3 regions of the Vagococcus intermedius genome follow, and region 3 is predicted to be linked to each of the others. Evidence: predicted binding sites of a transcription regulator. Region 3 holds the regulator's gene; each other region holds the start of a gene.
The links. The regulator CtsR, encoded in region 3, represses protease genes until heat stress. The targets are predictions, from matches to a motif close to TTGGTCAAAAAAGGTCAAANA.

Region 1 (10,294 bases), 610 kb from region 3:
GATTGATCCTGTCATCGTTTCTTCTGTTGCAAAAATTTTATCAGCCTTAGCTGAAACATAATACCCGCCACTAGCTGCCATATTTTTCATCGACACATAGAGTGGTATCTTACGATCTTTTTGAATTTTTGTTAATTCACGAGCGATTTCAGCACTTTCATAAACGCCACCACCCGGTGTATTCACTTCTAGTAAGACCCCTTTAACAGTTTCGTCTCCTTCAATCGCTTTCAATTGCGACATGAAAAAATCATGATTATAGCCCTCACTACCAAATAAACCAGCTGATTCTGTTGGGCCAATTGTGCCATCTAGCTGTAACAACGCAATTTTTTGATTGTCATCACGTTCATTGATGACTACCTCTGACAATTGACTATCTGTCATATGAGAGGTTAATTCTGTTTTAGCATCAGGTACGGCAACTAAACTTGTAGCCAATAATAAGCCCGCTGCAATTCCTACCGCAATCCATCTCTTTTTATTCATCTTCTTCTCCTTCAAAAGTTAGTCAGTTTATTTTAACATAAACTATTTTTTAGTAGCCTGTTCAAACCACTTGCTGTAACAAAAAAGCCTGGAATCAAGATCCCAGACTTTTGATTATGTCATTATGCAAAAATCATCAACTAGTGATTATTAAGCTTGCAATAATTCATAAATCTCCATTGCAACTAAATCAATATCGTCAAATTGATACACTTGTTGTGTGTCAGTTTCTGTTAATTCAAACATTTCATTTGCTGAATCATAAGTTACGATACATCTTTCGTTACCTTCACGCTCAAAACGACGAACTTGAATTTCATTATCCGTTGCCTCAGTCATAGCTTCTAAACGTTTGATAATCGCTACTAATTGTGAATGTCTCATAGGGTAAACCTCCTTCAATATCACTTTCTGTTATATTGTATCAGACTCTTATATAACATGCACCGAAAATAATCATTTTTTTTGATTTTTTTTTAGCCTCATCTTATTTTTTATATCAGTTAGTCAAATTACGACCACCATAATTTAATTAGAGCCTGTGTCCCCTCATTTTCAAATCCATTTTTTACTAGCTCCTCATACAGTTCTTTCGCTTTTTCGGTGGCAGGTAACGCTATATTCATTCGTTCTGCTTCACTTAAAGCAATATTTAAATCTTTCACAAAATGTTTAACGAAGAAGCCTGGTGTGTAATCCTCTTTTAAAATTCTAGGAGCATAGTTTGCTAACGACCAGTTAGCTGCACTACCTCCACCGACTGTATCCAATACTTTCTCCAAATCAAGTCCCGCACTTTTAGCATAAACTAATAACTCTGTCATTCCTGTCATCGTGCCAGCAATCATAATTTGATTGGCCATCTTTGTATGCTGTCCCGAACCAGCTGGACCTTGTAGGTTTACTTTTGAACTAAAAATAGCTAATAGCTCTTTGATTTCTTCAAAACTAGAAAGATCTCCGCCAACCATTGTAGTCAACGTCCCATTTTTAGCACCTAAATCCCCACCAGAGACCGGTGAATCAAAACTAATTGCTCCTCTATCAGTAGCCGTCTTAGCAATCTTTTGTGCTAAAACAGGCGTACTAGTCGTCATATCTATTAAAATTTTATCTGTAACTTCCGCTTGAAAAATACCACTTTCGCCATAATAAGTCTCCTCTACATCATGTGGATAACCAACCATTGTAAAGATAATATCGCTAACTTCAACAATTTGTTGTGGCGAATCTTGCCATATCGCACCTAAACCGACTAACTCATCAGCCTTTTGTTTGGTCCGATTGTAAACAGCCACCTCATAGTTACTTGCAAGTAAATGCTTAACAATGGATGACCCCATTACGCCTGTTCCGATAAATCCAATTTTTTTCATCTGTTGAAGCCTCCAATTCATTTTTATTGATAATAATATCTACCTTTATTATACATTGAATCCGTTTTATTAAAAAGCCTTTCACAAGAAATAAGCATACTATATTGGGGAGATTACTAAATGAAAACTAGATACAAAAAAAAGCTTAACTCCTAGGAGCTAAGCTTTTTTATTATTTAGTGTAAGAATCAACTAACGCTACAACCTCATCAGCTGTATCACATTCGTTAATTGCTTTATCCGCTAGTTCAGCCATTTTAGCTGTATCTAAACGTTTCATCAAGCTACGAGTTTTAAGAATACTTGTCGCACTCATTGAAAATTCATCTAAACCTAAACCAACAAGTAGTGGTACAGCTGTTTGATCGCCAGCCATCTCGCCACACATACCTGCCCATTTCCCTTCAGCATGTGCTGCATCAATAACGTTTTTAATTAAACGTAAGATTGACGGGTTATAAGGTTGGTATAAGTAAGAGACACGTTCGTTCATACGGTCTGCTGCCATTGTATATTGAATTAAGTCATTCGTACCAACACTGAAGAAATCGACTTCTTTAGCAAATTTATCAGCAATCACAGCTGCTGCTGGGATTTCAATCATGATACCTACTTGAATATCAGAGGCTACTTCGACACCTTCAGCAATTAATTTAGCTTTTTCTTCATCTAAAAGGGCTTTAGCACTTCTAAATTCTTGAAGTGTTGCAATCATTGGGAACATGATACGTAATTGACCATGAACTGATGCACGTAGCAAGGCACGTAACTGAGTACGGAACATTGCATCTTCAGCTAAACAAATACGAATAGCGCGGTACCCTAAGAATGGGTTCATTTCATGTGGTAATTGTAAGTAAGGTAACTCTTTGTCTCCACCAATATCCATTGTACGAACAACAACAGGTTTACCAGCCATACCTTCTAAAACAGCTTTATAAGCTTGGTATTGGTCGTCTTCTGTTGGGAAATCTGGTGAATCCATGTATAAAAACTCAGTACGGTAAAGCCCCACTGCCTCACCACCGTTATTGTTAACACCCTCTAAATCTTTAGGCGTTCCAATATTGGCAGCTAATTCAATGTGTTTGCCATCAGCTGTAACAGTCTTAGCATCTTTTAACTTGTCCCATTCAGCTTTTAATTCAGCATAATCTTCACCAATTTTAATGACAGCTGCTTTTTGTTCATCTGTTGGATGAATAAATGCTTCACCATCAATACCATTTACGGCCAACATATCGCCTTCAGCAACTTTAGTCGTAATTTCTTTTGTTCCAACAATTGCTGGAATCTCTAGAGAACGAGCCATAATAGCTGAGTGAGAGGTACGTCCACCGATATCAGTAACAAAAGCTTTAACATAGCGACGGTCTAATTGAGCCGTATCACTTGGTGTCAAATCGTGTGCTACTACCACAACTTCTTCATTAATCATTGAAGGGTTGGGTAATTTAACGCCTAATAAATGACTTAAAATTCGTTTAGCAACATCTTTGATGTCAGCAGCACGCTCTTGCATGTAAGGGTTATCTTCCATCGCTTCGAACATACCAATAAACATATCTGTTACTTCTTTTAAGCCTGATTCAGCATTAGTTTTGTTATCTTTGATATTGCTTTCAATACTACCAATCATTTCTGGATCTGAAAGAACCATTAAATGTGCATCAAAAACTTGTGCTTCAGCTTCTCCAAGAGAGTCTGCTGCTTTGTCTCTGATAGCTTGTAATTCTTCTGTTGATTTTGCTAAAGCGCTTTGTAAGCGTGCAATTTCGCCTTCTGAATCTTCAACTGTTTTCTTCTCAAATGATAGATCTGGTTGTACTAGCAAATAAGCTTTAGCAACCGCTACGCCATCACTTGCCCCAATACCTTTTAACATTTCTGCCATTATTCTGATAAACCTTCTTTAGTCATTGTTTCAACGATTGCTGCCATAGCATCTGCTTCGTCAGCTCCATCGATTGAAATTACAACATCAGCACCTTGGCCAACACCTAATGACATAACACCCATGATTGATTTTAAGTTTACTGATTTACCTTTATACTCTAAGTTAATATCAGAGTTAAATTTGCTTGCAGTTTGGACTAATAAAGTCGCAGGACGTGCATGAATTCCTGTATCAGCAATAATGTGAAAGTTTTTTGTTTCCATAGTAATCGTTCTCCTTTGAGTATGTTTTTTTTGATGAAGCAAGGTACTTATTTTTTATAAAAAATAAATTTATATTTTAATAAGATATAAGCCCTTTCTCCAATAAAGAGTACCATTTTTTTAGAATACTTACAACAGTTTTATACTTTCTAGCAAACTTTCTGAATCTCTATTACTTTTTTCATGTTCTTTTCACAAATTATGGTTGAAAACGGTACACAATTTTACCACCTAAACCCGCTTCTCCTACAATTTCCTTACGTTTAGGATGAGTATTCCAACTTTCCCTAAACAATAAAAACTCTGGTTGCTCAATGATCAACTCGTCAATTTCGCCTGCTACAAGTTGTGTTAATAACTTATTATAGTCACGTTCTTCCATCAACTTCCCCTCCTTTTTTGTCTAGTTTAACATAACAAATAACTTTGTTAAAAATAATTTAAATCACTAATCAATATTCTTGATTGATAATTTAAAGATGCTATAATTAAATCAAAGGTCAAAAAAGGTCAATTATTATATTACGACCGATTTTGCCTAGTCAATTAAAGGATGTGATTGATATGAAATGCCAAAATTGTCAACAAAATGAAGCAACTATTCACCTTTACGCCACTGTTGGGAATGAGCGTAAACAGTTAGATTATTGCCAATCTTGTTATAAATCTTTAAAACAACAACATGAAAAACAGTTGTCACAACAACAAGATCCTTATGGGCTAGGAGCAATCGATGATTGGTTCCGTTCCCTATCTAAACAATTAAATCAACAAAATTCTACTCCTCCTAAAACTCAGGCAGGAAATCATAATGGCACTAACAACCAACCGCCACACACTAATAGAGAGAGTTCTTTATTGACTGAATATGGCTTAAATTTAACAGAAGCCGCTCGACAAGGTAAGATAGATCCGGTTATTGGACGTGACAAAGAAACCATGCGAGTGATTGAAATCTTAAATAGACGTACTAAAAATAATCCCGTTCTCATCGGGGAACCTGGGGTTGGGAAAACTGCCGTTGCTGAAGGTCTTGCTTTAATGATTGCCAATGAAAAAGTGCCCCAAAAACTAGCCAATAAAGAGGTAATTCAACTCGATGTGGTTGCCTTAGTCCAAGGAACCGGAGTACGTGGGCAATTTGAAGAACGTATGCAACAACTGTTACAAGAAGTACAAAATGATGACCGTATTATTTTATTTATTGATGAGGTTCATGAATTAGTTGGTGCTGGGAGTGTCGGCGAGGCTAATTTAGACGCTGGCAACATCCTGAAGCCAGCTTTGGCTCGTGGTGAAATCCAAATGTTAGGCGCTACGACATTAAATGAATACCGTATCATTGAAAAAGATGCTGCCTTAGAACGTCGCTTACAACCTGTTCAAATAAATGAACCCACCCAAGAAGAAACCTTGGCTATCCTAAAAGGAATTAAAACACGTTACGAAGATTATCATCATGTGACTTATAGTGAAAAAGCCTTAGCTAGTGCTGTTAGCTTATCTAGTCGTTACATTGCAGATCGTCATCTGCCTGACAAGGCAATTGATTTGCTTGATGAGGCGGGGTCTAAAAAGAACTTGACGATTCAAACCATTAATCCTGATTTACTAGAAAAACGCATCAAAGAAAATGAACAGCTTAAACACACCGCTTCTATAGAAGAAGACTTTGAAAAAGCTGCTTATTACCGTGATCAACTAACTAAATTGATGACCTTAAAAGAAAAAGAAATTTTAGATGAAGACCGACCTGAAATCACTGAAAAGGATATGGAAAAGATTGTAGAACAGCAAACAAATATCCCGGTTGGCGCTCTTCAAGAAAAAGAACAACAACACTTAAAAACACTAGCAGATGATTTACGTCAAAAAGTAATTGGGCAAGATGAAGCTGTTGATAAAGTAGCTAAGGCTATTCGTCGTAATCGAATCGGACTAAACCAAAAAAATAGACCGATTGGTTCTTTCTTATTTGTCGGACCAACAGGAGTTGGGAAAACAGAACTAGCCAAACAATTGGCTTACGAATTATTTGGTTCCAAAGATAATATGATCCGTTTCGACATGAGTGAATTTATGGAAAAACATAGTGTTGCTAAACTCATTGGCTCCCCGCCCGGTTATGTTGGTTATGAAGAAGCAGGTCAACTAACAGAACGGGTACGTCGTCAGCCTTATAGTTTAATTTTACTAGATGAGGTAGAAAAAGCTCATCCCGATGTTTTACACTTATTTTTACAACTACTAGAAGATGGTCGTCTTACTGACTCTAAAGGACGCACCATTAGCTTTAAAGACACCTTGATTATTATGACAAGTAATGCCGGTACTGGTTCCGTTGAGGCAAGCGTTGGATTTGGCGCTAGTCGTGATGGACTGACACACTCCGTCCTAAATCAGTTGGATCAGTTTTTCAAACCAGAGTTCTTAAACCGTTTTGACGGTATTATCGAATTCCAGTCCCTAAGTAAAAATGATTTATTGCAAATTGTTGATTTAATGTTATTAGACTTAAATCAACTACTTGCCAAACAAGCACTTGATTTAGTCGTCGATGATGCTGTCAAACAGCAACTTGTAGAATTAGGCTTTGATTCAAAAATGGGAGCTCGTCCCTTACGTCGTGTGATTCAAGAACAGATTGGTGATAATCTAGCAGAGTACTATTTAGAAAATCCAGATACTGACAAGTTTAATGCTCGGTTAACAGCTGACCAGACCATTAAAATTGAACAACGACCTCTATAAAAGGTTGTTTAAACCTAATTAATAAAGCAATAACGTTCAGAGGCCTCTGAACGTTATTTTTATCTCCTTTATCAAGTAGATATCTTTGAATTTTTTTAATAAAAGCGTTATACTTGAACTATAGAAACAAACCTAATGAGCATTATTTTTAACTAGGTTTGAAAACATTTTGTGGGGTGAGATAAATGAAATTAATAGATGTTACTAATAGTTATCCAGATTTAGTCAGTCAACAGTTGGATAGTACTGATGCCACTTTTATCCGCGTGTTTACTCTAGGTAAATCTTCAGTTATTTATACAGAAGCTCCAACACACAAAGAAATTTTGATTACAAACAAACAACGTAATATTAAACAAGATGAGATTCAAGCGGTAATGCGTCGCCTTATTAAAACAGAACAAGAAGAACATACCTTAAATATGCTGCAAATGGACGGTATTGTCGAAATTTCAATCCCCGTCACACAGGAGTTAGAAGAGGAAAGTATCAGTGTTTCTCAATAATATAAAAAAAGAAGCCAGCTCCCAATTGGAGTTGACTTCTTTTTTTCATTATAGTAACGATTTTAATTCAATATCTGGGTACTTATCAGCAAACCAACGCATTGCAAATTGATTTTCAAATAAGAATAACGGTTGCTCAAAACGATCTTTCACTAAGATGTTACGACTTGAACTCATACGCTCATCTAAATCTTCTTCATCAATCCAACGAGCCGTCTTAGTTCCCATTGGTGTTAAGACAACTTCCGTATTATATTCATTTAGCATACGGTGTTGGAAAACTTCAAATTGAAGCTGTCCAACAGCCCCAATAATATAATCTTCTGTCACAACGGTTTTATATAATTGGATAGCCCCTTCTTGGACTAACTGACTCATTCCTTTATGGAATGATTTTTGTTTCATCACATTTTTAGCTGTTACTTTCATAAATAGTTCAGGCGTAAATTGTGGTAATTCCTCATAAGCTACTTTTAACTTTCCTGAATATAAGGTATCCCCGATTTGATAGTTACCAGTATCATATAAACCAATAATATCGCCTGCTACAGCACTTTCGACAGTTTCACGACTATCAGCCATAAATTGAGTTGAATTCGTCAACTTGAATTTTTTCCCAGTACGCTCTAAGAAAACATCCATCCCACGCTCAAACTCTCCTGAACATACGCGAATAAATGCAATCCGGTCGCGATGAGCTGGGTTCATGTTGGCTTGGATTTTAAACACAAAACCTGAAAATTCTTCTTCATAAGGACTGACTTCTTCTTCTGCGACAGTTGTATGGGCAGAAGGACTTGGTGCAAATTTTAAGAAAGTTTCTAAAAATGTCTCTACTCCAAAATTAGTTAAAGCCGAACCAAAGAAGACAGGTGTTAACTCGCCTGAAGCAATGCGTTCTTCTGAAAACTCATTACCCGCTTCGACTAACAATTCAATATCTTCCAACGCTTGATTATAAACTGAATCTTGGTGTAAGGGATGATCTGCTGGAATATCTCCTGCATCATTTAATGAAATAAAACGCTCTGTTCCATATTTTTCAGGGCGATGTAATTCAACACGCTTATTGTAAACGTCGTAAAGTCCTTCTAACCCTTTCCCCATACCAATCGGCCAATTCATTGGATAAGATTCAATTTCTAAGACCTCTTCCAATTCAGATAATAAATCTAGTGGTTCCCGACCATCACGATCCAATTTATTCATAAAAGTAAAAATAGGAATGCCACGCATACGACAAACTTTAAATAGTTTTTTTGTTTGCGCTTCAATCCCTTTAGCACTATCAACTACCATGACAGCAGCATCTACTGCCATCAATGTTCGATACGTATCCTCAGAAAAATCCTCATGTCCAGGTGTATCTAAAATATTGACACGCTTGCCATCAAAATCAAATTGCATAACAGAACTAGTAACTGAAATCCCTCTTTGTTTTTCAATTTCCATCCAGTCAGATTTTGCAAAATTACCTGTTTTTTTACCTTTAACTGTTCCAGCTTGACGAATTGCTCCACCAAAAAGTAATAACTGTTCAGTAATTGTTGTTTTACCAGCATCCGGATGGGAAATAATCGCAAATGTACGGCGACTATCAACTGCATCTCTTAATTTATTGCTCATTAGTCCACTCCTTAAATTATCATTGATTTCTATCATTAACACACTACTTGCTTTTTTATATAAGAATCAACGTTGTTTACATTTTTTCACCTCTATAAGTCAAAAAAAGACAAAAAAGTTGTCATTCCTTGATAGTATATCATGAAGAGGTTTTAGAATAAAGCCTAACTCATAGCGCTTATCCTTTAGAGTCTGACCCAACTCAGCTTCAAAAAATTAATTATCCCACTTTATTTTCCACTCACCTATTTAAAAACATAAACCATTAAGAGAGTCACTGACTTTTCTGATTTTAGTAATTTATTAAGAATATTGCACATGCAGGCTATTACTATTAGGAATACTTTACGGTATAATATGGACGGATTAAATATTTTTATTAAAAATGGAGGTAATTATGAGATTAAGATTTTTTATTATTGGCACACTTGGTCTAATCCTATTGACCTTTGCTTTAACTAGCTTTTTCTATGCTAAGGCAACAAACTCTGGGAAAAAGAACCGAAAACCTTTTACTATTTTTATGACCTTATTAGCTTTGATTGGCTTAAGTGGCTTCAGTTACATGACTTATAACTTTGTCCAAACCAAATACCTAGCACGTCACGAAAGACAAGCAGAGCAATTGATTGACAATACTACTGGAGAAAAAATTACAACGAAAGCAAATGCTAAAGAACGCTTAGTTCTACCTACTGCTTATAATACTGTTGAAACAACTCATCCTTCTGTCGTCGCTTTTCCTGAAAAATGGCACGGCTATAAATATTGGATGGCTGTGACTTCTTATCCTAAAGGAGATGCCGCTAAAGAGAATCCACATATTTTTGGTAGCAATGACTTGGTAACTTGGGAAGCCGCAAATGACTTGAAAAATCCTTTGGATGAACCAAAATCTAAAGAATTTGATCAAGATAACAACCCAAAACAATACGATTCAGATACTCATATTGTTTATAACAAAGAAAAAGATCGTCTAGAAGTCTTCTGGCGTTATGTTGATGATATTAAGCAAGAAGCAATCATTTATCGTGCAGATACACTTGATGGCAAAACTTGGAGCGATAAAAAAATTACCAATCGTGGCCCTCGTAAAACCGATGATTGGGTATCTCCTGCCTTTGTAAAAGACGAGAGTGGTTATAAAGTTTGGTATGTTGCTAACGGTTACCGTATTTGGTATCGCGAAAGTCAGGATGGTCAAACTTGGACAAAACCTGTTGAAGTAAACGTTCCTTACGAAAATAAAACAGCTAACATGCATCACTGGCATTTAGATGTTCAAAAAATTGAAGGAAAATATGAAATGATTTTAGTTGGTTCAAAACAAGAAGGTGAAAAACCTGACCTTGAAGAGCGTCATGTTATGAATCTCTATCACTCATC
Region 2 (10,294 bases), 760 kb from region 3:
CGAGACCATGATCGTGAAAAATTTGAAGCACGTAAAGCCGTTATTACAGATATTCAAACTAAATTAAATGCTAATTTTGATCAAGAACGTATTGTTATTGATATGTATGATCAATATTACAATATGCGTGACGTGATTGAAAAAGATATGAGTATCATCGAATTGGCTAAAGACGCGATGAATGCGATTGGTGTGACACCAAAAGTGGAACCTGTTCGTGGGGGGACTGATGGTTCTAAGATTTCAATGATGGGTATCCCAACACCAAATATTTTTGCTGGTGCTGAAAATATGCACGGTCGTTTTGAATTTGTTTCTGTTCAAACAATGGAAAAAGCGACACAAGTTATTGTTGAGATTGCGCGTTTAAACGCTGAACAAGCTTAATTAGTTAAGAAAACTTCTTCTTCGGGAGAAGTTTTCTTTTTTTAGATAGGTTTTTCCTATTTTCTATGGCATAATAAAAGAAAGATTAGAACGAGGTGAATGGATTGTTATCCTTTGAAGAAAAGAAAGCATTGTTTGATAGTGTTTCCGAATTAAAAGTACAAGAAGTGTCAATGAACCGACTTAACTACCATTTTGAAGAAAGTGCTGTACCAAAAACAACGGTTGTAAAATATTTACATCCAAAAAGTGCAAATGCTTTTGTTTTTGCTGGTTATTTACCAAAAGAAGAAACAAAAGATGGCTATATTTCAGTCATTGACGCAACAAAAGAAGAGATTGAAGTATTAGTGGCTAAAGCCATCGAAGAATTACGTAAAACAGAAGATGGTTATGAAGATGGCTATCAAGAAGAGTGGTATGACGAACGTGGTGACATGTTAACGTTACGTTACTCTAACTATATGTGGGTTGTGTTAATGTCGACTGGTTCGGTTGAAGCGGTTTTTAAATCAAGAGAACAAGCTGCTGGTTATTTAATGGATGAAGGCTTCGAATAGATGAATTCTATTAACTAAAATTATAAGTTTACGCCAAAAAGCGCTGAATTATCAGGGCTTTTTTTGTTATCTAGTCAAGTAGGGTTGACATATAGTCTAATTAGACTATAATTTATATTTAAGTTAGATAAGAGAAAGAGTGATCGAAATGCCTCAAATAATCAAACCACATGATTTTAACTACATCAAAGAACAAACCTATCATTTAATTAATGCCTATCAATCAGTCAATGATCCTAGGACAATTGCTACTTTTGAAGGGCTGATTGAAGAAAAAATTAACCGGCGGTTAAAAGAAAAATATGAAAAAGTTGACTTATTTTTAGAGCAAGTTATGACCCCAAGTATGACTAAAACACGAGCAGATAGTTATTTAAGTCAACTTCAAACTGAGGTATTGCCGTTAGAGCAACCATCTGATAAACAAATTCAAAAATGTTTTAGAAAAGTCAAAAAATTAAAAATACCAGATATTTCTAAGTGGGAGCTGACACGCTATTCCTATCTTAGTTGGACAGATAGTGGTAGCCAAAAGAAATACATGATGGCGCCTATCAATCAACAATTTGTTGGGCTTTATGGTCATTTTGAACCTAGTATTAAGAAAGGAATCTGTGCTGTATGTCAACATGAAGCGAACGTTTCTTTATTTTTAACAACGACCAAGGCAGGCGCAGATGGATCGTATACTAAAAAAGGTAATTATATCTGTGTAGACAGTGACCAGTGTAATTATCAATTAACGTCTTTAAAAGGCATAACGGAATTTTTTGCACGTTATCAAGGTAAGTAAGATAATTTTGAAAAGGAGAAAGACAGAAATGAAATCATTTTTAATGTTAGGTCAATCTAATATGGCTGGACGTGGCTTTATTAACGAGGTGCCACGTATTTGCAATGAAAAAATTAAAATGTTACGAAATGGTCGTTGGCAATTGATGGCAGAACCGATTAACTACGATCGAGAAGTGGCTGGTGTCGGGTTAGCTTCTTCTTTTGCCTTATCGTGGGTAAGTGACCATCCAACCGAAGAGATTGGTTTAATTCCCTGTGCCGAAGGTGGTAGTTCTTTGGATGAGTGGGCAGTAGAAGGGCCTCTTTATCAACATGCTTTGTGTCAAGCAAAACTAGCTTTAGCAGAAAGTGACTTAGCGGGTATCTTATGGCACCAAGGTGAAAGTGACAGTTATCATGGCCTATGGGAAACATATTATCAAAAATTATTAACTATTATAACAGCGTTAAGAGCTGATCTAAATGTGCCAGAGATTCCGGTGATAATAGGTGGCCTAGGCGATTATTTAGGCAAAGTTGGCTTTGGTCAGCATTGTCTTGAGTTTAAAAACGTATCAAAGGAACTGAAACGTTTTGCTGAAGAACAAGACAACTGTTATTTTGTCAGCGCAGTTAAGCTGACTGCTAATCCTGATGGAATTCACTTAGATGCTATATCTCAAAGGAAATTTGGTCTGCGTTATTATGAAGCGTTCAAAAGGAGTGAGCATATTTTGTCACCTTTAGAATCTGAAAAAAACAGTTTGGTCCTCGATGAAGATCGCCCTAAAACAATAAATGAGCGGCTTTATTTAGCGAGTTATGAGTTGGCTATGGGACAGATAACCTATCTTGATTTTGAACAGACCTTGGCGCAAGTTCAAAAACCAAAAGAAAGGGAAGCGAAATGATCCCTTTATTGATACTTGGAATGCTCAAAGAAAATCCTGGGGCTCATGGTTATGAGTTACTACGCCTGATGACAGAGCGTCATTATCATTATGTGGTCAATTTTACCAAAGGCTCTTTTTATTATAATTTGCAACAGTTAGAAGAAAAAAGCTGGCTTGAACGTCTAGAGCCATCCTCACCGCCTCTCAATAAAAATAAAGAAGCCTACCACTATCAGCTGACGGAAGCAGGAGACAAACAATTTAAAAAATTAATGGTCAAATATGGTTCTAAAACCGATTATGTGACGCTCTCCTTTTATGCTCCCTTATTATTTGCAGAAAATTATGAGCCAGAAGAATTTAAGCAATTGATTAAACAACAGCTTGCTCAAACTGAAGAGAAGATAAGGAAGACTCAAAAGGCACTAGAAACACCTGAAAGTTTAGTCCCTGCCTTTGCAAAAATGTTAGAAAATTCAATCGCCCATCATCAAGTGAATTTGAAATGGTATCAGGAGTTATTGAATGAGCAAGAAAAAGAACCTAAGTAATTAGGTTCTTTTTTACGTCTTAGGACGGATGACAGTTAGTAAATAAATCTCGTATGATAGTCGTAGCATTGACTAAAAAGTAGTGGATGATAAGTAGACATAGCTACTTTAAAGAGAAAAATTAAGTTGAAAAATAGGTGAGTATATTGTTTGACCTATTTTGACCTTAGTAGTATACTTAGTTATGTAATCAAGGAGGCGAAGGTATATGAATATTGAAAAAATGACAACAACGTTACAAGAAGCAATTGCAGCAGCCCAACAAGTGGCGGTGACGAGAAAGCATCAAGAAATTGATATTGCTCATCTCTGGAAGATTTTTTTACAGCCAGATCATTTTGCTTATAATTTTTATTCTGATGCAGGGGTACCGATGGATGCCTTTGTAGCTGAAGTCGATTCAGCCCTTGATAAATTACCTGTTATTGAAGGAAATGTTCAGTACGGTCAAGGACTAAGTCAAAATTTATTTAACTTATTACAAGAAGCAGATAAAATCCGTGCCAATTTTGAAGATGATTATTTGGCAACAGAAGTGGTCGTGTTAGCCTTAATGGCTTTACCAAATCATCCGTTAGCTAAATTTTTAACACAACATGGCATGACTCAAAAAGGGTTACGCCAAGCTATCGAAACTATGCGAGGAGGCGATCGTGTGACGTCACAAAATCAAGAAGAACAATACCAAGCGTTAGAAAAATACGCAATAGATTTAAACAAAGCTGTTAAAAGTGGGAAACAAGATCCGATTATTGGGCGTGACGAAGAAATTCGTGACGTTGTCAGAATCTTGTCTCGTAAAACGAAAAACAACCCAGTCCTAATTGGGGAACCAGGGGTTGGTAAAACAGCCATTATTGAAGGATTAGCTCAACGGATTGTCAGAAAAGATGTCCCAGAAAACTTAAAAGGCAAAGTAATTTTCTCATTAGATATGGGTGCTTTAATTGCCGGTGCTAAATTCCGTGGCGAATTTGAAGAACGATTAAAAGCAGTTTTAAAAGAAGTTAAGAAAAGCGATGGGCAAATCATCCTATTTATTGATGAAATCCATAACATTGTTGGAGCTGGTAAAACAGAAGGTAGCATGGATGCTGGCAACTTATTAAAACCAATGTTAGCTCGTGGTGAGCTACATTGTATTGGTGCCACAACCTTAGATGAGTACCGTGAATATATGGAAAAAGATAAAGCATTGGAACGTCGTTTCCAACGAGTCTTAGTAAAAGAACCTACCGTTGAAGATACCATCAGTATCTTACGTGGGTTGAAAGAACGTTTTGAAATCCATCATGGAGTCAATATCCATGATAACGCCCTAGTGGCAGCGGCTACTTTATCTAATCGTTATATCACAGACCGCTATTTACCAGATAAGGCGATTGATTTAGTTGATGAGGCATGTGCGACTATTCGGGTGGAAATGAACTCAATGCCAACCGAACTAGACCAAGTGACACGTCGGTTGATGCAGCTAGAAATCGAAGAAGCGGCACTAAAAAAAGAACAAGATGATGCAAGTAAAAAACGTTTAGATACCTTACAAGAAGAGTTAGCCGATCTTCGTGAAGAAGCTAATAGTATGAAAATGCGTTGGGAAACTGAAAAAGCAGAAGTCAACCAACTTAGTACGAAACGTGAAGAGTTAGATAAAGCACGTCACCAACTGGAAGAAGCTGAGAGTAACTATGATTTAGAAGAAGCGGCAGTCTTACGTCACGGGACGATTCCAAAATTAGAACAAGAACTAAAAGCCCTAGAAGCTGGCAATGAACAAGCCGAAGGACGTTTAGTTCAAGAAGCCGTAACAGATAATGAAATCTCATTAGTTGTAGGGCGCTTAACAGGTATCCCAGTGACGAAGTTAGTTGAAGGGGAACGAGAAAAAATCTTACGTCTGAATGAGACCCTACATAAACGGGTCATTGGCCAAGATGAAGCAGTAGATGCCGTGTCAGATGCTGTTATCCGTTCGCGTGCTGGCTTACAAGACCCAAATCGACCACTAGGCTCATTCTTATTCTTAGGACCAACTGGGGTTGGTAAAACAGAATTGGCTAAAGCTTTAGCTGAGGACTTATTTGACTCAGAAGAGCACATGGTCAGAATTGATATGAGTGAGTATATGGAAAAACACTCAGTTTCTCGTCTAGTCGGAGCTCCTCCAGGTTATGTGGGGTATGAAGAAGGCGGTCAATTAACGGAAGCGGTTCGTCGTAGTCCGTATACGATTGTCTTATTGGACGAAATTGAAAAAGCACACCCAGATGTCTTCAACCTATTACTCCAAGTGTTAGATGATGGTCGTTTAACAGATTCTAAAGGTCGAATCGTTGACTTTAAAAATACAGTCTTAATTATGACAAGTAATGTAGGCTCACAAACATTATTAGATGGTGTGACGGCAGAAGGAACCCTACCACAAGAAACAAAAGAGTCAGTGATGGGACAATTACAGTTGCAGTTTAAACCAGAATTCTTAAACAGAATAGATGATACCATTTTATTCACACCATTAACTTTAGCTAATATGAAACGGATTATTGATAAGATGACCAGTCAGTTAAGTCGTCGTTTAGAAGATCAAGACATTCAGTTAGAGATGTCAGATGCTGCGAAAGATTGGGTGGCCGAATCAGCCTATGACCCAACCTACGGGGCACGTCCACTTAAACGTTTCTTAACTAAAGAAATTGAAACCCCACTTGCTAGAGAAATTATTGCCGGAAACGTTGGTCCCGAAAGTCGTGTGACAGTTGATTTGCGTGATGGTCAATTAGTTTTTGATAGCCAAGTGATAGCAGAACCTTAAAAATAACTAAAAGTTAATAAAAAAGGCTCCTCGAATTGAGGAGTCTTTTTTTTATGCCAATAGTTCGGCTAAAGTTAGCGCATAGATTTCCATATTCTTCATTAAATCACTAACAGCCATATACTCATTTTTATTATGAGCAATCCCTTTTTGACCAGGAAAAGAAGGGCCGAAAGCGAGAATATTTGGCATACTCCGCGCATAGGTTGCCCCAGTGGTTGTGACAGGTGTCCCATCTTCGCCTGTACAGTCTTTATAAACTCTCTGCATTGTTTTAAGCATTGGATGATGGCGATCAAAGACTGTCGATTTCATCCGACGCGTGACTATCAAGTCACTATTTGGAACTAGATGTTCAGTCATTGCTGATAGAACTTTCTCTTCTGTGACGGAGATAGGGTAGCGGATTGATAAAGATAGTCTTGCTTGATCCTTAGTAATTTCCAACTCGTAAGGTGTTAATTGTAGGGTACCTGACTCTTGATCGGAAAAAGCTACCCCGATCCCACTACCATCATGCTTATTATGGAAAGACGCACTTAGCCATGATAAATAAGTAGCTAACTCGCCATTGAAACGTGCTGATACCGTCGCTTGTTTGGCAAATAAGGTAATGGTATTAAGTCCCATTTCTGGGGCATTACTAGGCGAACGCTTTCCTTTGATTTCTAAGTGCTCGCCTGTTTTTAAGGTAATATTTAACGTATCTGGTACACTGCTACGGTCAAAATTACCAATAAAACTTTCAATTTGAGTAGCTGAATTATCTGAAAAACGTGTCACAATATCTATGCCAACCACGCCTCGCTCACCGTAAACAGCTGGATACTTGCAGTCAGGCGTATAGCCATAGACTGGGGCAGGTTCTACTGCAAGATACATGGGTATATCAGCTGAACCACTTTCTTCATCGCTACCAAAGACAATCCGAACGGTTTTGTTGGGGACAAATCCTAGTTCTTTTAAAACCGAAAGGGCATAGAGATTACTCATGATAGGTCCTTTATTGTCAAGTACTCCGCGTCCGTATAAAATCCCGTTATCTTCCGTTAAATCAAAAGGGTCATAATCCCAACCTGTCCCTTCAGGTACGACATCTAAGTGCCCAATAACTCCTAGATAATCTCGGGTCTCAGGGCCCCATTCAGCATAACCCATAGCATTATTGATTAACTGGGTTTTAAAGCCTAGCGACTCTGCCAGCTCAAGGGCTTTTAAAATGGCTTGTTTAGGCCCAGCGCCAAAAGGGGCGTCTATTTCTGGTTTACCTTTCACGCTATTTATCTGCATAACCTCTTTTAAACCTTTGAAAAAATCGGCTTGTCTAGCAGAAACAGCTTGTCTAATCACATTACAATCTAAGTTTGTCATTGTTATCGCTCCTTTTTAATGGTGACGCTTAAGTATTGTTTTAAATGATTTGGTCTTAAAATGAATTTTGCTACTATTGCCTAGGTATTTTTGGAGGTTGACAGACCTTGTTGTTAATAGTATATACTTTTTAAGAGTTTTGAACAATGTTTAAATAAGAGGTACAGGGTATTTTTGATTATTTTTTCAAAAAAAACAATCAAAAAAACAAAAAAGTATATATAATGTTTGGTAGATGTTGTAAGATACATTTATAAAAAGAAAACGATTTCTTGGTAAAGCTGTTGTATAAAATACTTTTAAATGACATTGTCAGATTATACCTAAAGTATTTAATATAGGCTTAATTACTTCAGAAGAAAGAGAGTGTAAAAATTTATGTGGGGAATTATTGCAACATGGCGTATGGCGCATGATGGTATTATCGCAGCGTCAGAACAGTTAAAGCAAAATGGTAAAGCAGGGGATGCCGCTGAGACGTGTATTAAAATGGTAGAGGATTATCCCTATTATAAATCTGTTGGTTATGGTGGTTTGCCTAACGAAGAAGGAATTTTAGAGATGGATGCAGCTTATATGGATGGCGATACTTTCAAAATTGGAGGGGTTGCTGGCATTGTGGATGTAGCTAATCCAGTTTCTGTCGCTCGTTCTTTAAGTGAGCATAAGTTTAATAGTTTTCGTGTCGGAAATGGGGCGACTAAGTTTGCTCAATTAGAAGGTTTTGAAAGAAAGAATATGATAACAGAACGCTCAAAAAAAATGTATGAACTGCGCTTAGAAGAAATGAAAGAAAAAGGGTTAAGTGCTTATGATGGCCACGATACCATTGGGGCAGTTAGTTTGGACCAATCAGGTAGTATGGTAGCGGCAACTTCTAGTTCAGGTCTTTTCATGAAAAAAGCCGGTCGTGTGGGAGATTCACCACTTTCAGGTTCCGGTTTTTATGTGGATAGTGAAATCGGTGGGGCAGCTGCGACTGGCTTAGGTGAAGATTTGATGAAAGGGTGCTTAAGTTATGAGATTGTCCGTTTGATGGGTGAAGGTTTGCACCCACAAGCTGCTGCAGATAAAGCGATGTATAGCTTCCATCATAAACTAACAAAACGTTATGGTAAGGCAGGTGCTTTTTCACTTGTTGCAATGAATTCTAAAGGTGAGTGGGGCGTTGCAACTAACGTTGAATTTACCTTCTCAGTAGCCAATGAACAAGAGGATCCGGCAATTTATATTGCGCAAATGGGTGAAGATGATCAAACAATTATCGAACCAATCACCCAAGCTTGGTTAGATGCTTATGAAAAACGCATCAAAACCCCGATTGATCAGTTAGGGAAGTAATCAGTGCTATTAAAAAGGAAAAAGGAATGATGGGTGTGTCTAAATATAAACTCGTAATAGATATCGGTGGAACAAGTGTGAAAGGCGCAATCTTTAATGGAGCTAGCTTAAGTGAGCGCCGTAGCTTTTACTCGCCTAAAAGCTGGCCAGAGATGGCTGATAACTTAGATAGTATGATTAAAGGTTATTTAATAGAACATAATATTGAGGCTATTTCATTTAGTGTACCTGGAATAGCAAACCACCAGACAGGTCAAATTGATGGAGCAAGTTCTCTTCATTATCTACATGATTTCCCATTTTTACAGCACTTTGAAGACAGTTATCAGTTACCGATATATTTTGAAAATGATGCTAACTGTGCTTGTCATGCTGAAGTAGTAGCAGGTGCAGCAAAAGGTGGACGAAATGTTATTTTTATTATTGTAGGAACGGGGATTGGTGGTTCAATTGTTATGAATGGTGAATTTGTCGCAGGTGCTAATAATTTTGCTGGTGAATTTGGCATGATGTTGATGGATGATGCTAACGAAGAGTGGAGTAAGACAGGGTCGGCAGTCCATATGGCGCGTGCTTATTCAAAAGCAGTCGGACAAGAACTAAGTGGCAAGGAAGTTTTCGACCGTGCGGAATCAGGGGAGGAACTAGCCTTGACTTATGTTGATAATTTGTATCTGAATTTAGCTAAAGGACTTTACAATTTACAATACATACTGGACCCAGAATATATTGTAGTAGGTGGAGGTATTTCAAATAAGTCCAATTTACTAACTAAACTTGAAGAAAAGTTAGAGGTAGTGATGGGATACGGTCAAAGATGTCCGATTAAACCAACAATTGTTACCTCTCACTATAAAAATGATGCCAACTTAATAGGGGCTGGTCTTTTAGTTGATAAAATGTAATTGAAAATATAGTTACGTGTATAGAAGAAAATATGATTATGTGTCATTAGAAGATAATGAAATTCCAGAGATACATGAAGATGTAGAATCTGATGTGGATTATAATTCTGTCGATGGTTTTAAAACTTCACCAAATGGCTTATATGAAACAGCTGGAACCACCAATAGTTTTTGTGAGTGAATTAACTTGTTAAAAGTAAGTAATATCATTTGCTAATCGTTCGTTAATGGGTGTATATTTAAATTGTGAAATAACTGATACAGCTACAAGTTTTATTTGTAACTCGCATGAGCTATTGATTAATAAAGATTGAGGAGTGAGTAACATGGCAGATTTAACAGGTAGAATAGCAGAAGTCTTATTTGAAACAGGTTATCATTTTAAATTAGAATATTTAGACGCGAATCAAATGCGCTATACTTCTTTACGGGAAGAAGATCAAGGAAAGACAGAAGTAGTTAAAATTGAATTACAAGATCAAAAAAGCGGAATGATAAGTGTGAGTTGGGTTGAAGCTACTGGGACAACTGTCACACATATCATTAACTTAAATCATGGGCAGGTGTATGCATTTATGACATGGCCAGATAGTGTTGAATATGGTGATCGGGCAACAATGGCTCATAAAGGAACCTTTAAATTGATAGATGACAAGGTCGATGTCATCACCAATAAAGAGTTAGTTTTAACTTTTTGGCA
Region 3 (10,294 bases):
TGGACGTTTATCGAAGAAATCTGTATTTGACCATAATAATAAAGCAAATACGACTAGGCCAACAAACAAGACTGGATAAAGACGTTTCGCAACATGTTGAGCACGGTAACGAATTGGACCTTTAGTTTTAAGTCTAATATAGTTCAAACCGTGTAAGAAACATACTAAAGTAACAGCAACACCACCAACTACGGAGAAAACATTTACATAGTCGCCAAAACTAGCATAGATATTTTTATCTTCAGCAATTGGCATTCCACGAACTAAACTTGTAAACATTAAACCAAATAAGAAGGGGGTTAAGGTACTACCAATAAAGGTTGCCCATTCCCAAAAATTACGGCCACGATCTGATTCCATATGATGACGAAACTCAAATGAGACTCCTCGTAAAATCAAGCCAAATAAAATTAAGAATAAAACAATGTAATACCCACTAAATAATGTCGCGTACCACTCTGGAAATGATGCGAATAAAGCACCACCAGCAGTAATCAACCAAACTTCATTCGCGTCCCAGACAGGTCCAATAGTATTAATCAATGCATCACGCTCATGACGATTTTTTGCTAATAACTTAACTGACATCCCCACACCAAAATCAAAACCTTCTAGAAAGAAGAAACCGGTGAAAAGAACACCAATAATAATAAACCATAATAACTCTAAAGTACTCATATTAGAATGCCTCCTTTGATAGAGGATCTGTTGCTTCGATTTCTTTTTCTTCTGCATATGGACCGTATTTTGCTGTACGTTGAACTAAGAAAACTAATACTCCACCTAATAAAGCAAAAATTAAGAAATACATAATATTAGAGAACAATAATTGAGGAGCTGTTACACTTGGTGAAACACTGTCTGCAATTGTGAACAAACCATAAACAGTCCAAGGGAAACGACCTAACTCAGTAATTAACCAACCTGATGTGTTAGCAATAAAGGGTGCAAATGTACATAGTGACATAATTACCATTAGCCATTTCATTTTTTGTAGTTTGTCATTTCTTAATAAGACTAGACCGACAACTGATAATAAGGCCATTAAAGAACCAAAACCGGCCATGAAACGGAAACTCCAGAATAAGGCATTAACAGGGACATAATAATCCATTTCGTCACCATATTTAGCTTTTAATTCTTCATTGATAGTGTTCATCCCTTTAAAACTACCTTCATGTGAACTCCCCAGAATACTTAATAAATAAGGAATCTCAATAGATGGTCCTTCTTCATTCGTTTTTTCATTCATTAGTCCCATGATTTTCCATGGTGCAGGATCCTCTGTATCTTCATAGATCCCTTCTGTTGCTGCGAATTTCATTGGTTGATCTTCAATAATTGCCTGTGTTTGTTCATGTCCGACTGCAATCGTAGCAATAGAGAAGATTAAACCTAATACTAAACCAATTTGCATTGATTTTTTAAAAAAGTTTGTGTCTTCTTTACGTAACATTTTCCAAGCCGAAATCCCAACAATAACAAAAGCACCTGTTACGAAAGCTCCAAAAATTACATGTGGGAACTCCATCCATAATTGATGATTTTTAAGTAGTGCTGAAAAACTTTCTAATTCAGCGCGTCCTGTTACCTCATTAATTTTAAATCCAACTGGATTTTGCATAAATGAATTTGCTGCTAAGATCCATAAAGCTGACAAAGTTGAACCGAAAGCTACTAACCACATAAAGACAACATGGACTTTAGGACTTACCTTATCCCAAGTAAATGACCATAGGCCAATAAATGTTGATTCCATGAAGAAAGCTAATAAGGCTTCAACTGCAAGGGGTGCCCCAAAGATATCTCCCATGAATCGTGAATATTCAGACCAGTTCATACCAAATTGGAATTCCTGAATAATTCCTGTTACTACACCGACTGCAAAGCTTAATAGGAAAATTTTTCCCCAAAATTTTGCCATGTCTTTGTATACTTCATCTTTCTTTACAACGTACATAGTTTCCATAATAGCTACTGCCAGCCCTAAACCGATTGATAACGGAACAAATAGGAAATGGAAGACCGTGGTCATCGCAAACTGGATTCTAGCTAAGGTTAATATATCCATCTAAAGAACCTCCTCTATTCAATTTTTATCTATATAATAATTATTATTATTACCTAACTATTATAATCCATAATAACTAAAAGTAAACCGTCCTTGCTGATAATTATTTGGATTAACTTCTGATTTAACGCAAGGTGACAAACTCTTCTGCCGCTGTGGGATGAATCGCGATGGTTGTGTCAAAATCATGTTTAGTTGCTCCCATTTTAATAGCAACAGCAAACCCTTGTAACAGTTCATCCATGCCTATACCAATACCATGCAACCCAATAATCCGTTCTTCTTTACCTAAACAGATTAATTTAACTGTGGCTTTCACTTTTCTTTCCTGTAAGGCATATTGCATTGGGTTGAACTGGGAAGTATAAATTGTTAGCTGAGTGTCATCATGCAGCTCACGAGCTGCCGATTCTGTTAAGCCAACTGTACCAATTGGCGGATGGGTAAAGACCACTGTAGGGATGTTATTGTAATCCACCTTAGCATCTGTCTGACCATTAAATAAACGATCTGCAAGACGTCGCCCTGCAGCAATAGCAACTGGTGTTAATTCTGCTTTACCTGTGATATCACCAATAGCGTAGACTCCTTTTTGATCAGTTTCCTGATAATCATCTACCCTTAAGTAACCCTTATCAGTTAGCTTAACACTCGTCTGCTCTAAATTAATTGCCTCAATATTCGGTTTACGCCCAATCGCCCAAATAACTTGATCTACTTCTAAGGATTGACCATTTTCAAAGCTTAACTTAAGAGTACCATCTGCTAACTTTTCAACTGCTTGAGGAGTTGAGTTAGGGTACATCTTAATACCTTCTTGTTCATAGATAGACACCATCGCTTCTACAATTGTCTGATCAAAACTACGTAAAGGCATTGCTTTACGGTAAGCTAAATGAGTATCCGAACCTAAACCATTCAACACACCCGCTAATTCAACAGCAATATAACCTGCCCCGACAACTGCCACTCGTTTAGGCAATTCTGTTAAGTCAAAGAATCCATTGGAATCTATTCCTAATTCTTTACCAGGTATATCAGGAAGCTTAGATTGTCCACCAGTTGCAATTACAATATGCTCTGCTGTAAAAGTTTGGTTGTTTACTTCAATGATATCATTGGACGTAAAACGTGCATATCCTCTAACTACAGTCACGCCATTAGATGCTAAACCTGAATCGTACAGCCCCCTTAAGCGTTCAATATAAGCTTCTCTATTGTTAACAAGTTGACTAAATTCAAACTTTTCTAATGACACATCTATGCCATAACTTGAGGCATCCAACAATAAATTTTCTCTAAGTTGTGCCGCATTCCACATCACTTTTTTGGGAACACATCCAACATTTACACAAGTTCCACCTAGATGTTGCCCTTCAATTAATAGTACTTTAGCTCCATGCATACCCGCACGATTAGCAGTAGCAATACCACCACTTCCCCCACCTATTACAATATAATCAAATTTTTCCATAAGATACTCCTTTCTACATACTCTCCTAAATTATACGTAAAATGTTCGTCATAAAGCAATTAATCTGTTTATAAAAAAAGCCCAGTCTAACACTGGACTTTTGTACCTATTTTTTTTTACGAATCATATCACCTGTTTTAACTGGTTGATTAACTGGCATTGTTAGAATCATCATTGGATTAGGTGCTTTTTCAATCATTTCACCCTCTTCATTCCACATTTTTTCAACTTTTTTCTCAAAGTGTTGGAATCCAGGACCATAAAATTCAATTTCATCACCTACTCTAAAATGATTTCGTTGACGAATAGTCGCCATACCTGTTGTTTCATCATAAGACATCACTTCACCTACAAATTTATATACAGGAATTTTACGGCGTTCACCAAATAACTGCTTTTCTTCAGTTGGCGTTTGATAATAAAAACCCGTGGCTAACTCACGTTGGGCAACCTTCCAAAGTTCATCAATCCATTCTTGCTTGCATTCATAATTTTCAGGGTCTGCCATGTAGCTATCCACTGCTTTTTTATACACGTTAGCAACTGTTGAAACATAATGAATTGATTTCATACGACCTTCAATTTTAAAACTATCCACACCGTTTTGAATTAAATCTGGAATATGTTCTATCATAGACATATCAACGGCACTCATAGAAAATGGCTCATCTTCAATTTCACCGGAAGTTAATAAAGAGCGATGCTCACCAGCATATGGCATATCAAATAAATCATACTTCCAGCGACAAGATTGTGAACAACCTCCACGGTTAGCATCACGTTTTGACATATGATTAGATAATGTGCAACGACCTGAATAAGAAATACACATAGCCCCATGAATAAAGGCTTCAATTTCAATATCAGTATTATTACGAATGGCTGCTACTTCTTCCATTGAGACTTCACGGGCTAACACGACACGTTCCAATCCTTCATTTTTCCAAAATTCTAATGTTTCATAATTAGTAGCAGAGGCTTGCGTTGATAAATGAATTGGTAATCCTGGAGCTTCCATAGCACAAATTTCAATCAAAGCAGGATCTGAGACAATCACAGCATTAATGCCGATTTCCCGTAATTTTCTAAAAAAATCACCTGCGCCTTGTTCGTCCCCTTCATGAGTAACCATGTTGGCTGCTACATAAACTTTAGCATCATACTCTTTAGCAAAAGCCACACCTTCGGCCATTTCCTCAAAGCTAAAATTACCCGCACGACTCCTTAAACCATATGCATCTCCACCAATATATACCGCATCAGCACCATAGTGTATCGCTGTTTTTAATTTTTCTAAAGTTCCAGCTGGAGCTAAAACCTCTGGACGTTTTAATATTTTTTTCATGATCTTAGTTCCTCCTTATTTCACTTCATCTGGATCCATCAAAAAGAACCCGGTATCTAAACTACGTTCTTGTGGATGTAGTACTATTACTTTTTCTAACAACTGATTTGCTACCTCAAGCGTCCACTCATCAGCTTCTAAAATACGGGCTGCTTGGACAAATAGTTTGGCAATATCAACTAGCTTACTACCTGGCGTATATATTCCATCTAATTTCCAATGAGTCAATCCAAGTTCAAATAGTTTGTCTAATTCTGTCATCAAGTTAACATCACTGTCGGCAAAAATATGAGTGCCGTGACTATCTTCATAGACAGAATAATGCGTTTCTTCTTTTTTAGGCTCAGATAAAAACAAGCCACGTTCCTTACTTGTATCATCCTCACTTTTAATATAGGAAAAGAAATTTTCAACTAACGGTCGTTTAGATTGATGAATACATGTTGCTCCATAAACTAATATCTCACCGAAAATATCTAACTGTTTCGTCATATCAACTAATTCTAAATAAGGTACTTCTCTGGCAATAACCCCGCCAATTGCTCCTCTTTTTCCCCAAAAATTAATTTGACGGGCACTGGTAACTAAAGTATGGGCATCATAAATAAAAGGAAGTGCTAACTTTTCCTTCTGTAAAACATAAATAACTCCTGTATCACCCACTGTAATTTGGTCAACCCCAATATCGACTAGAAATGTCAGATATTCTGGAATCAACGTCATTTTTTCAGGATGCATTATACCATTAACTGCTATCGTTGCTTTTTTATTATAAGAATGAGCTAATTCTACTAATTCTTTTTGTTCTGCTCTTGAAAAGTACCCAGGCAGGCGTAAGCCAAATGCTTCATCACCAAAATAAATATTATCAACCCCACAAGCAAGTAATTCTCTAGCTTGGGCAACTGATTCGACTGTTGATGTGATTTCAATTTTATTCATAAAAAAACCTCCTATTAAATTCAATCGGTTAAACGGGCTTAAAAATACGCAAAAAGCTGGTAGGAGCTTTGGTTTTGCACCTACCAACTTATATTGTATTATTCGTTATTTACACCTTAAATACTAACCTTTTTCCACTGTATTTTCAAGTGTTTTTTCAGATACCGTAACGTTTATCTTACCTTTACTAGAGCCAATCGTGACGGTATCACCCCTTGATATTTGACCTAGAAGTAATGCTTCGCTTAGACGATCCTCTACTTCTTTTTGCAGGGCTCTTTTAATTGGGCGTGCCCCATACTCTGGGTCAAATCCTTCTTGAGCAATAATATCTAAGGCTGCCACAGTAAATTTAAGACTAATATTTTGTACTTGTAAGCGACTAACTAATGACTTACTTAAAATTTTTACTATTTCACGTAATTCTTTTTGATCCAAGGAATGAAACACAATTGTTTCATCTATCCGGTTAAGAAATTCTGGTTTGAAAGCTTTTTTTAGTTCTTCTAAAATTTTAGAAGACATCGCTTTATGGTCAGTTTGAATATTTTTAGCATTAAATCCAACCGATTTTTCCTCTTTTAAAGCAGTTGCTCCAATATTAGATGTCAAAATAATAATCGTATTTCTAAAATCTACCTTACGTCCCTTAGTATCTGTCAAATAACCATCATCTAACACTTGCAACAAGATATTAAAGATGTCTGGGTGTGCTTTTTCAACTTCATCTAACAAGATAACCGAATATGGTTTTTGACGAATTTTTTCAGTCAATTGACCACCCTCATCATAACCAACATAGCCTGGAGGGGAACCAATTAAACGGCTTGTTGCATGTTTTTCCATAAATTCAGACATATCAACCCGAACAAGGGCCTCCTCTGAACCAAAAACAGATTCAGCTAACGCTTTAGCAAGCTCAGTCTTCCCAACACCTGTTGGACCTAAGAACATAAAGGAACCAATTGGACGTTTAGGATCTTTCAATCCACTACGTGCACGACGGGTTGCACGAGCAACTGCACTAACAGCCTCTTTTTGTCCAATCACACGTTTATGCAACTCATCTTCTAGATTAATAAGACGCTCGCTTTCTTTTTTCTCTAATTGTCTTAGGGGGATGTTAGTTGTTTGAGAGACAATCTCCGCAATATCTTCTGCACTCACTTCCAACTCATAACTAGACTCACGGATTGCTAATTCTTCTTCATATTTTTCAATTTTCTTTACTTGCAACTTTTCTTTTCTACGTAAATCAGCTGCCAATTCAAAATCTTGTTCATGTAAGGCGACTTCTTTTTCTCTTAATATTTCTTCATATTTCTGACGCATTTTTGTACGTTTCGACACTTTATTGGCTTTAGCCAAACGAACTTTAGCACTAGCCTCATCAATTAAGTCAATTGCTTTGTCTGGTAATTGACGTTCTGTCATATAACGCGTCGACAAATGGACAGCAGCCTCAACAGCCTCTTCACTAATAGCCACTTGATGGTGCCTTTCATAATATTCCCGTAAGCCAATTAAAATTTCAACGGCCTCTTCTTCACTAGGTTCTTCAACAAGTATTTTAGCAAAACGTCTTTCTAAGGCAGCATCTTTTTCAATATATTTTTGATACTCATCTAGTGTTGTTGCTCCGACAGTTTGAATCTCACCTCTAGCCAAAGCAGGCTTCAATATATTAGAAGCATCTATTGCTCCTTCAGCTCCCCCAGCACCGATTAAGGTATGTAATTCATCAATAAATAAGATAACTTGTCCATCATGATAAATTTCTTCTATGATTTTTTTCATGCGATCTTCAAATTCACCACGATATTTAGTCCCTGCTACAAGCGACCCCATATCAAGCATCATTAAGCGTTTCCCTACCATATCATCTGGCACTTCTCCAGAAACAATTTTTTGTGCCAAACCTTCAGCAATTGCGGTTTTTCCCACACCTGGCTCACCTACAAGAATTGGATTGTTTTTAGTACGTCGACTTAGAATTTGAATCAAACGTTCAATTTCCTTGCTACGTCCTACTACAGGATCCATTTTGCTATCATAAGCTAATCTTGTTAAATCTCTAGCCAACATATCTAATGTAGGCGTCCCTTCTTGTGGCATTTGAGCTTGTCTTTGGGTACCACCTTTTTTCTGACCAATTTTACTAGTTTTAGATTCTGATACACCAATTTTTTTCAATGTATATTGTCTTGTTTTAGCAATATCTAAACCAAAATTTTTCAAAATTCTCACTGCTAAAATTTCTTCTTCACGCAATAAACCTAGTAAAATATGTTCTGTACCAATACAAGGTGCACCTAATCGCTTAGATTCATCACTAGCATAAGCTAGTACTTTCTTAGCTCTAGGTGAATAAGGTAAATACATCGGTGTAGTACCTGCTTTATGATTACCATAACCAATAATAGTTTCAATTTCTGCTCTTACGTAATCCTTACTTAAACCAGATTGACGTAATATCTTCCCGGCTATACCACCTTGCTCATTAATCAATGCACTCAACAAATGCTCTGTGCCAACTGATTGATGCTTAAAACTTTGAGCCTCTTCTTGCGCAATTAATAATACTTGTTTGGCTTTATCTGTAAACACTTCATCCATCATATAATTTACTCCTTCTCCTCATAACGAAGTCGTTCTATAATTATTTTAATCATGTTAGCTCTAATCATATCTTCTTTTTCTCTAAAATCTGCCTGTAGTATCTCGCTAGACATTAAACTATGCAGCAAAGCGCCTTCTCTTTTATTAATAATATCATAGTTATATAATTGCTGCAGGATAGCTGTCGCATCGTGCTGTGTTAATTTATTACCTACCACATTTTCTAACTCTGTTAAAATATCACCATGATGATTTAAGGTGATTTTTTTTATTCTAATATACCCTCCGCCACCACGCTTGCTCTCAACATTATAACCTTGAGCAACAGTAAAACGTGTCTTAATAACATAATTGATTTGGGAAGGTACACAGCTAAATTGTGAGGCGATTTCTGCTCTTTTTATTTCAATTTTATCTTTCTCCACCAAAATTTCTTTGATATATTCCTCAATTAAGTCGGATATATTTTGATTATCCATAAAATTAGCCTCCTAACTTTTTGACTATTTTTGACCTTAAACCTATTATACTAAATTCCTGATTTATAAGTAAAGAAAAAGCGGCCAGCATTCTCTTCTTAAATATGAAAAAAAGAGATAAGACAGAAGTCTTATCTCTTTTAATTAATTTTTATCGGGAAGACAGGATTCGAACCTGCGACCCCTTGGTCCCAAACCAAGTGCTCTACCAAGCTGAGCTACTTCCCGTTACCAAAAAAAAATGCACCCAAGAGGAGTCGAACCTCTAACCGCCTGATTCGTAGTCAGGTACTCTATCCAATTGAGCTATGGGTGCAAATAATATTTAAAAAATGCCGAGGACCGGAATCGAACCGGTACGGTGATTACTCACCGCAGGATTTTAAGTCCTGTGCGTCTGCCAGTTCCGCCACCCCGGCGTATTACAACTGGTCTTATAATACTTTTGTTATTAAGATAACAAAAGCGGAAGACGGGGTTCGAACCCGCGACCCCCACCTTGGCAAGGTGATGTTCTACCACTGAACTACTTCCGCAATCTAAAGAAAAAAAGAGAGTTTCACTCTCAAAATGCCGGCTAAAGGAGTTGAACCCTCGACCCTCTGATTACAAATCAGATGCTCTACCAACTGAGCTAAGCCGGCTAATAAATGCGGGTGAAGGGACTTGAACCCCCACGCCGTTAGGCGCTAGATCCTAAATCTAGTGCGTCTGCCAATTCCGCCACACCCGCATATAAATGATGACCCGTACTGGGCTCGAACCAGTGACCCTCTGATTAAAAGTCAGATGCTCTACCAACTGAGCTAACGAGTCATATGGAGGTTAACGGGATCGAACCGCTGACCCTCTGCTTGTAAGGCAGATGCTCTCCCAGCTGAGCTAAACCTCCATGGGATATTAATAATATCTAAGCGTGGCGACGTCCTACTCTCACAGGGGGAAACCCCCAACTACCATCGGCGCTAAGAAGCTTAACTTCTGTGTTCGGCATGGGAACAGGTGTATCCTTCTTGCCATCATCACCACACTCTTAGATATCTATTAAATTGAGTAATTGCTCACTCAAAACTGGATGTTAAAGCTTAATCAAAACATTCCTTGATCCTACGTTTAAATTCTTGGTTAAGTCCTCGACCGATTAGTACTAGTCCGCTCCATACATCACTGTACTTCCACTCCTAGCCTATCTACCTGATCGTCTCTCAGGGGTCTTACTTTCCGAAGAAATGGGAAATCTCATCTTGAGGGGGGCTTCACGCTTAGATGCTTTCAGCGTTTATCCCGTCCACACGTAGCTACCCAGCAATGCCCTTGGCAGAACAACTGGTACACCAGCGGTGTGTCCATCCCGGTCCTCTCGT

Region 1: a site for CtsR is predicted at 4,522-4,542, ahead of OL234_RS02580 (ATP-dependent Clp protease ATP-binding subunit). Genes of this name have one in related genera too.
Region 2: a site for CtsR is predicted at 3,313-3,333, ahead of clpB (ATP-dependent chaperone ClpB). Genes of this name have one in related genera too.

The regions. Positions count from the first base shown of each region.
Region 1 covers NZ_CP110232.1:569,870-580,163, reverse strand. Annotated here, with positions in the region: gene sppA (signal peptide peptidase SppA) at 1-489, opposite strand, end outside; gene OL234_RS02605 (YkuJ family protein) at 640-873, opposite strand; gene OL234_RS02600 (NAD(P)-dependent oxidoreductase) at 1,002-1,865, opposite strand; gene ptsP (phosphoenolpyruvate--protein phosphotransferase) at 2,038-3,759, opposite strand; gene OL234_RS02590 (phosphocarrier protein HPr) at 3,759-4,025, opposite strand; gene ykzS (protein YkzS) at 4,225-4,407, opposite strand; gene OL234_RS02580 (ATP-dependent Clp protease ATP-binding subunit) at 4,590-6,776, shown strand; gene OL234_RS02575 (DUF1827 family protein) at 6,962-7,282, shown strand; gene OL234_RS02570 (peptide chain release factor 3) at 7,331-8,908, opposite strand; gene OL234_RS02565 (exo-alpha-sialidase) at 9,306-10,294, shown strand, end outside.
Region 2 covers NZ_CP110232.1:721,549-731,842, forward strand. Annotated here, with positions in the region: gene pepT (peptidase T) at 1-387, shown strand, start outside; gene OL234_RS03310 (hypothetical protein) at 483-947, shown strand; gene OL234_RS03315 (FusB/FusC family EF-G-binding protein) at 1,096-1,740, shown strand; gene OL234_RS03320 (sialate O-acetylesterase) at 1,769-2,632, shown strand; gene OL234_RS03325 (PadR family transcriptional regulator) at 2,653-3,165, shown strand; gene clpB (ATP-dependent chaperone ClpB) at 3,374-5,977, shown strand; gene OL234_RS03335 (Sapep family Mn(2+)-dependent dipeptidase) at 6,029-7,348, opposite strand; gene OL234_RS03340 (glycosylasparaginase) at 7,727-8,689, shown strand; gene OL234_RS03345 (ROK family protein) at 8,725-9,594, shown strand; partial or broken gene OL234_RS03350 (alpha-L-fucosidase) at 9,623-9,760, shown strand; gene OL234_RS03355 (nuclear transport factor 2 family protein) at 9,921-10,294, shown strand, end outside.
Region 3 covers NZ_CP110232.1:2,184,667-2,194,960, forward strand. Annotated here, with positions in the region: gene cydB (cytochrome d ubiquinol oxidase subunit II) at 1-678, opposite strand, end outside; gene OL234_RS10290 (cytochrome ubiquinol oxidase subunit I) at 680-2,071, opposite strand; gene gorA (glutathione-disulfide reductase) at 2,196-3,545, opposite strand; gene OL234_RS10300 (peptidase U32 family protein) at 3,652-4,890, opposite strand; gene OL234_RS10305 (peptidase U32 family protein) at 4,906-5,832, opposite strand; gene OL234_RS10310 (ATP-dependent Clp protease ATP-binding subunit) at 5,956-8,448, opposite strand; gene OL234_RS10315 (CtsR family transcriptional regulator) at 8,457-8,930, opposite strand; tRNA gene OL234_RS10320 (tRNA-Pro) at 9,085-9,158, opposite strand; tRNA gene OL234_RS10325 (tRNA-Arg) at 9,173-9,246, opposite strand; tRNA gene OL234_RS10330 (tRNA-Leu) at 9,264-9,349, opposite strand; tRNA gene OL234_RS10335 (tRNA-Gly) at 9,395-9,466, opposite strand; tRNA gene OL234_RS10340 (tRNA-Thr) at 9,502-9,574, opposite strand; tRNA gene OL234_RS10345 (tRNA-Leu) at 9,582-9,663, opposite strand; tRNA gene OL234_RS10350 (tRNA-Lys) at 9,674-9,746, opposite strand; tRNA gene OL234_RS10355 (tRNA-Val) at 9,750-9,822, opposite strand; rRNA gene rrf (5S ribosomal RNA) at 9,845-9,960, opposite strand; rRNA gene OL234_RS10365 (23S ribosomal RNA) at 10,052-10,294, opposite strand, start outside.